DNA from 2 places in the Agrobacterium sp. NPDC090283 genome. Region 2 is predicted to be linked to the other one. Evidence: riboswitches for the same ligand, from Rfam matches in the RefSeq annotation. Region 2 holds a riboswitch; the other holds the start of a gene.
The links. Region 2 has a riboswitch for S-adenosylmethionine ahead of metA (homoserine O-succinyltransferase). Riboswitches for the same ligand answer to the same signal wherever they lie in the genome.
Positions count from the first base shown of each region.

Region 1: linked by a shared signal. The riboswitch ahead of ACIQUH_RS27170 (O-succinylhomoserine sulfhydrylase) and the one ahead of metA (homoserine O-succinyltransferase) in region 2 are both predicted to bind S-adenosylmethionine.

Region 1 covers NZ_JBIVYG010000034.1:1,279-4,683, reverse strand. The annotation lists gene ACIQUH_RS27180 (Hsp33 family molecular chaperone) at 1-136, shown strand, start outside; gene apaG (Co2+/Mg2+ efflux protein ApaG) at 186-578, opposite strand; gene ACIQUH_RS27170 (O-succinylhomoserine sulfhydrylase) at 812-1,996, opposite strand; SAM riboswitch at 2,039-2,117, opposite strand; gene ACIQUH_RS27165 (2'-deoxycytidine 5'-triphosphate deaminase) at 2,191-3,288, shown strand; tRNA gene ACIQUH_RS27160 (tRNA-Gly) at 3,345-3,405, shown strand, end outside.
Region 2 covers NZ_JBIVYG010000011.1:183,044-186,448, reverse strand. The annotation lists gene ACIQUH_RS17340 (aldose epimerase family protein) at 1-412, opposite strand, end outside; gene metA (homoserine O-succinyltransferase) at 589-1,515, opposite strand; SAM riboswitch at 1,600-1,676, opposite strand; gene ACIQUH_RS17330 (thiamine diphosphokinase) at 1,766-2,419, shown strand; gene ACIQUH_RS17325 (ABC-F family ATP-binding cassette domain-containing protein) at 2,424-3,405, shown strand, end outside.

The DNA.
Region 1 (3,405 bases), on a different contig from region 2:
CAAGATCAAGGGCGTGCTGTCAGGCTTCACTGCCGAGGAGATCAAGGCGAGCGAGGAAGACGGCGCCATTGCCGTGACCTGCGAGTTCTGCTCCACGACCTATCGCTACGATGTCAGCGAATTTGAAAATGCCTGAATGAAAGCCGCGTTCTCAAGGGCGCGGCTTTTTCATTGCCGGGTGGGGGTCAGTTCAGAACCCGCATCAGGCCGGGTGAATCCAGCGAAAAGGCGGGTATGGTGACGTTGAACACCTCGCCGTTTTCCGTTTCCATTTCATAATGGCCAAACATCAGGCCGGAAGGTGTATCCAGCGGGCAGCCGGAGGAATATTCGTAGCTGTCGCCCGGTTTCAGATGCGGCTTCTCACCCACGACGCCCGGCCCATACACCTCATCCACCTGTCCGTTCTGATCGGTGATGTGCCAATAGCGATTGACGAGGGTAACCGGAATATCGGAATTGTTCGCGATCACGACTTTATAGCCCCAGACGTAGCGATCGTCATCCGGGTCGGATTGTTCCTCGAGATAATACGGATCGACCGTTACCTCGATATCCCTTGTCAGAGCACGATACATACGCGCCACACCTCGATATTATGCCTGCCACCACATCCTACACTATAGGCTCTGGCTATCGTCAAGAAAATGAATGACTTGACGGGCAGGAGGCGTCTCCTGTTGCGCTGTTTTCCACCGTTAGGGATAACGGGAAAGGTAAATATTGGTTGCCTGATGCGGTCTTTTTGGACCGTGCAGACGAACCATGGCCCGACACGCGGTCAGGCCATGGCGATTTGCCGATTGAATTTTCAGGCCGAAACGGCCGCCAGACCCTTCGCCAGATCCTCCAGCAGATCGTCGGTGTCCTCGATGCCGCAGGAAAGGCGGAGCGTGCCGCCGGAAATGCCGAGTTCGGCACGCGCCTCGTCGGTAAGGTTCTTGTGCGTCGTTGTGCCGGGATGGGTGATGAGGCTCTTCGCGTCGCCGAGATTGTTGGAAATCTTCACGATTTCCAGCGCGTTCTGCAGCTTGAAGGCCGCTTCCTTGCCGCCCTTCAGTTCGAAAGCCACCAGCGTCGAGCCGCCGGACATCTGTCGGGCGATGATATCAGCCTGCGGATGGTCGGCGCGGCCGGGATAGATGACCTTGGCGACCTTGCCGTTATCGGCGAGGAAATCGGCAATTTTAGAGGCATTGGCCGTCTGCTGCTTCACACGCAGCGGCAGGGTCTCGATGCCTTTCAGAAGCGTCCAGGCATTAAACGGCGACATGGCCGGGCCGGTATGGCGGAAATAATCCTGCAACTCTTCCTCGATCCACTTCTTGTCGGAAAGGATCACGCCGCCCAGGCAGCGGCCCTGGCCGTCAATATGTTTCGTCGCGGAATAAACGACGATATGCGCGCCGAGTTCGAGTGGCTTCTGGAACAGTGGCGTCGCAAAGACGTTGTCGACCACCACCTTCGCACCGATCTGGTTGGCAAGCTTCGCCACGCCGGCAATATCCACCACTTCGAGCGTCGGGTTGGTCGGGCTTTCCAGAAAGAACAGCTTGGTGTTCGGCTGGATCGCCTTTTCCCAATTGCCGAGATCGCGACCGTCGATCAGCGTGCATTCGATGCCGTATTTCGGCGCAAGCGTCTCGACCACCCAGCGGCAGGAGCCGAAGAGGGCGCGTGCGGCAACGATATGGTCGCCGGCGCGCAGCTGGCACATGATGGCGGCAGTGACGGCAGCCATGCCGGAGGCAAGCGCGCGGGCGTCTTCAGCGCCTTCCAGCAGGCACATGCGCTTTTCGAACATGTCATTGGTGGGGCTCGCATAGCGGGCATAGATGAAACCGTCCGTTTCCCCCTTGAAGCGCGCTTCGGCGGCTTCGGAGTTTTCGTAGACGAAACCCTGGGTCAGATAGATCGCTTCCGACGTTTCACCATACGGTGAGCGTAGCGTACCGCCGTGAACCAGCTGGGTTGCCGGGCGCCATTTATTGCTCATGTGATCCCCTTCAAAACAAAAAAACCGGCCGCAAAAGCAGACCGGTTCAATCACCCGGTCTTTTTAGCCACTTGTTTAACGTGGCTGCAAGCCGACCGGCCAAATCACCACGGGATAAGCTTGCCATACTGCCGTTACCGGCTTGCGTCAATGCTTTCCTTTTGGTTTTGTCGCCGTAAAAAGGAATGATGACCATGACCAGAACCACGGGCATTTTGGCGGATGGCGCGATCAAGGCGCTGTTTGCGGGCGGCAAGCTGAAGAGCGAGGCCGATCTCGATGTCGATCAGGTACAGCCCGCCAGCCTCGATCTCAGGCTGGGCTCGAAGGCCTATCGCGTGCGCGCCAGTTTCATGCCCGGTCCGGGAACCCGCGTCATCGACAAGCTCAATCGCCTCAGCCTGCACGAGATCGACCTTACCCAGGGCGCGGTGCTGGAGACCGGTTGCGTCTATATCGTTCCCCTGATGGAAAGCCTGGCGCTGCCGGCGGACATGTCAGCCTCGGCCAATCCGAAAAGCTCGACCGGCCGTCTCGATATCTTCACCCGCGTCATGACTGACGGCGCGCAGGAATTCGACAAGATACCGGCCGGCTATGCCGGTCCGCTCTATCTGGAAATCAGCCCACGCACTTTCCCCATCGTTGTGCGCCGCGGCTCGCGCCTGTCGCAGATCCGCTTCCGCATCGGCCATTCACTGCTCAATGAAAGCGAGCTTTTGACGCTGCACGAGACGGAAATGCTTGTCGCCAGCGAGAGCCCGAATGTGACGGGCGGCGGCATCGCGCTCTCGATCGATCTCAAGGGTTTCGGCGAAAACGGGCTGATCGGTTATCGCGGCAAACATCACACGGCGGTGGTCGATGTCGACAAGAAGGCCCAGCACGATGTTCTCGATTTCTGGGAGCCTCTCTATGCTCGTGGCCGCGCGGAACTGATCCTCGATCCCGATGAATTCTATATTCTCGTTTCGCGCGAAGCCGTTCACGTGCCGCCGCTTTATGCGGCCGAAATGACGCCCTTCGATCCGCTGGTGGGCGAATTCCGTGTGCACTACGCCGGCTTCTTCGATCCCGGCTTCGGCCACGCCGAGGCCGGCGGCACAGGCAGCCGCGCCGTGCTCGAAGTCCGCAGCCATGAAGTGCCCTTCATCCTCGAACACGGCCAGATCGTCGGCCGACTGGTTTACGAGCATATGCTGCAGAAACCGGAAGGCCTCTATGGCACCGGTCTCGGTTCCAACTATCAGGCGCAGGGGCTGAAGCTCTCCAAGCATTTTCGCGCCGAATAACCAACCCGGCGGGTGCTTGACACCCGCTGCGAACTATCCGATGTCTTAATGAGTGCGCGGGTGTAGCTCAATGGTAGAGCAGCAGCTTCCCAAGCTGAATACGAGGGTTCGATTCCC
Region 2 (3,405 bases):
AACCGGCGCGGCCATCGGGATCGATGATCTGCAGAACCGCATGGCTTTCGCCATGTTCCATCAGCATCCAGTTGCGCTTGCCCATGCCGTCGCTGCCGCCATGCAGGTGGGTCACGCCCTTTTCGTTCAGCTCCAGTTGGTAGTCGTGCCCGTCGATCGAGAACCGGCCGTCGCCGATGCGGTTGGCGTTGCGGCCGGGGGTGGCGCCGAAATAGGAGGAATATTTGTAATCCTCGAACTTGTCGAAGCCGAGCACGAGCGGCGGCTGGTGGCCTTCAAGGCGCAGATCCTGAATGACGGCACCCCAGGTGATGACCTTGGCCGTCAGCCCGCCTTTTGAGATGGTGACGCGTTCGACCTTTTCGCCGGTTGCCGTGAAACCGAAATTCTCCCGCGCCGCCGCGTCGCCCATCTCGTCATTCTCCCTGGTATCGTGAATTGCCGGGCGGACGTTGCGTCATTTTCCGGCAATTCGCAATCCCGCATTCAAAGCATGTCTCCCAAAAGTGAGCCGCGGTTTTGGGACAAAGACATGCTTAAAACAAAAACGAAAGCGCGTCGCATGCGTTCGATAAAACGCGACGCGCTTTACGCGGCCAACTGCCCGATGGCTTCGAGGTCATAGGGCGTCGTCTGGTATATTTCGTTGATCCAGTTTCCGAAAAACAGATGGGCATGGCTGCGCCAGCGGTTGAGCGGGGCAAGTTCCGGGTCGTTGTGCGGAAAATAATCATGCGGCAGCTTGATCGGCACGCCGGCATTCGCGTCACGGAAATATTCGTCCGAAAGCGATGTCGAATCATATTCGACATGGTTGAACATATAGAGCCGGTTGCCCTCTTTCTCATGCACCAGACAAACGCCCATTTCCTCCGACTCCATCAGGATTTCGAGTTTCGGGTGCTTTTCGATATCGGCGCGGCGTACCTCGGTCCAGCGCGAGACCGGAACCTGGAAATCATCCGAAAAGCCGTTCAGATAGATCGATGAGGGGCAGAGATTGCGGTGACGATAGACCCCGAAAGCCTTTTCCTTCAGCTCGTGCTTCGGAACGCCATGGAAATGATAGATGGCGGCCATCGCGCCCCAGCAGACATTGAGCGTCGAATGGACGTTGGTTCGCGTCCATTCGAAAATCTTCTGCATTTCGTTCCAGTAGGTCACGTCTTCATAGGCCAGCGTCTCCACGGGGGCGCCGGTGATAATGAAACCGTCAAACTTGCGGTGGCGCACCTCTTCCCACGTCTCGTAGAAAGACAGAAGATGCTCTTCCGGCGTATTCTTGGCCCGATGGCCGCCGATCCTCACCAGCGACAGCTCCACCTGCAGCGGCGATGCGCCGACGAGGCGCGCCATCTGGATTTCCGTCTTGATCTTGTTCGGCATGAGGTTGAGAAGCCCGATCTGGAGCGGGCGGATATCCTGCCGGATGGCCGCCGTTTCGGTCATGACCCGCACGCCCTCATGAACGAGGGTCTCAAAAGCGGGAAGCGTATCGGGAATCTTGATCGGCATGTCGAACTCTCTTTTCCGGATCACGTAAAGAACGTTGCGAAAACAAAAAAACCGGCAGCGGAAATCGCGACCGGTCCCAGGAAATTGCCCTTTTCCTCGACCCTTTAGCGACTTCTTTAAAGTGGCTGCAAGCCGGCCGGCAAATCACCACTGAGGCGTTTCATAATCCCGAAGCCGGCGAAAATCAATATAGGCTGATTTCATCGGGTTTCGGCTTTCCATTTTTCGCCGAGGTGCGATAAGGCAGGGCATGGATAAAGAGCGCTTCACCATTCTGCTTGGCGGCGATGTCACGGTGACCGATCGTCTGAAAGAGGCGGTCGCGGACAGCCGTGTGATTGCGGCCGACGGCGGAATGCGCCATGCCGGACCGCTTGGCCTTGCGCCGGAGCTGTGGGTCGGGGATTTCGATTCCGCCAGCAAAGAGCTGCTCAATGCCTGGCCCCATGTGGCGCGGCAGCCATACCCGGCTGCCAAGGCGGTAACCGATGGCGAGATCGCGGTATCGGAAGCTCTCTCCCGTGGCGCGCATTCGCTGGTGCTTGTCGGTGCGCTTGGAGGTGCGAGAAGCGACCATGCGCTTCAGCATCTCCTCTATGCGGTGGCGCTTGCCGAACGGGGTATCGACGTTACGCTGACCTCTGGTGAAGAAGAGGCCCGGCCGTTGCTTGCCGGTTCGCTCGATATCGATCTGCCGCCCGCTTCGCTGTTTTCCGTTGCTGGATTTACCGCCCTTGCGGGGCTCGATATCGGCAATGTGCGTTATCCGCTGACGGATTTCGCGCTTGCTTTCGGTTCTTCCCGCACTATTTCCAATGTCGCGAATGGCGGCCCCGTGCATTTCTCGCTGAAAAGCGGAAAAGCCATCGTGCTCGCCCGCCCCTATGATCTGACCGGAGCCTGACGCCTTGGCACCCCCAATTTTGAAACTCGATGACATCAAGCTGACCTTCGGCGTGACCCCGCTGCTCGATGGCGCCAATCTCCAGGTGGAACCGGGCGACCGCATCTGCCTCGTCGGGCGCAACGGTTCGGGCAAGTCCACCCTGATGAAGATCGCCGCGGGTCTCGTCGAGGCGCAGTCGGGCGAGGTTTTCCGGCATCCGGCCGCCACCATCCGTTATCTGGAGCAGGCACCGGATTTTGCCGGTTACGATACGGTTCAGGCCTATGCCGAGGCGGGGCTTGGACCCGGTGACGATCCCTATCGCGTCACCTATCTTCTTGAGCATCTTGGCCTCACCGGGCAGGAGCACCCTGCAAGCCTTTCCGGTGGTGAGGCGCGACGTGCGGCCCTTGCCCGCGTCATGGCGCCGGAACCCGATATTCTGATGCTGGACGAACCGACCAACCATCTCGATCTGCCGACCATCGAATGGCTTGAAAGCGAGTTGCAGCAGACGCGCAGCGCGCTGGTGCTGATCTCGCATGACCGGCGTTTTCTGGAGAAGGTTTCGACCTCGACCGTCTGGCTCGATCGCGGCCAGTCCCGTCGTCTCAATCGCGGTTTTGCCCATTTCGAGGAATGGCGCGACAAGGTGCTGGAAGAGGAAGAGCTGGAGCAGCACAAGCTTGGCAAGGCCATCGAGCGCGAAGAACACTGGATGCGCTATGGCGTGACCGCAAGGCGCAAGCGCAATATGCGCCGCGTCGGCGAGCTTCAGGCGATGCGTGCGGAATATCGCGGCCACAAGGGACCGCAGGGCACGGTGCAGGCGACCGTCACCGAAGGGCGCGAATCCGGCAAGCTGGTCATCGAGGCCGAGGCCATCACCAAGGCTTACGGCGAGCGGGTGATCGTCGCGCCGTTTTCGCTGCGCGTCCATCGCGGCGATTGCATCGGTTTCGTCGGCCCGAATGGCGCTGGCAAAACCACGCTTCTGAAGATGC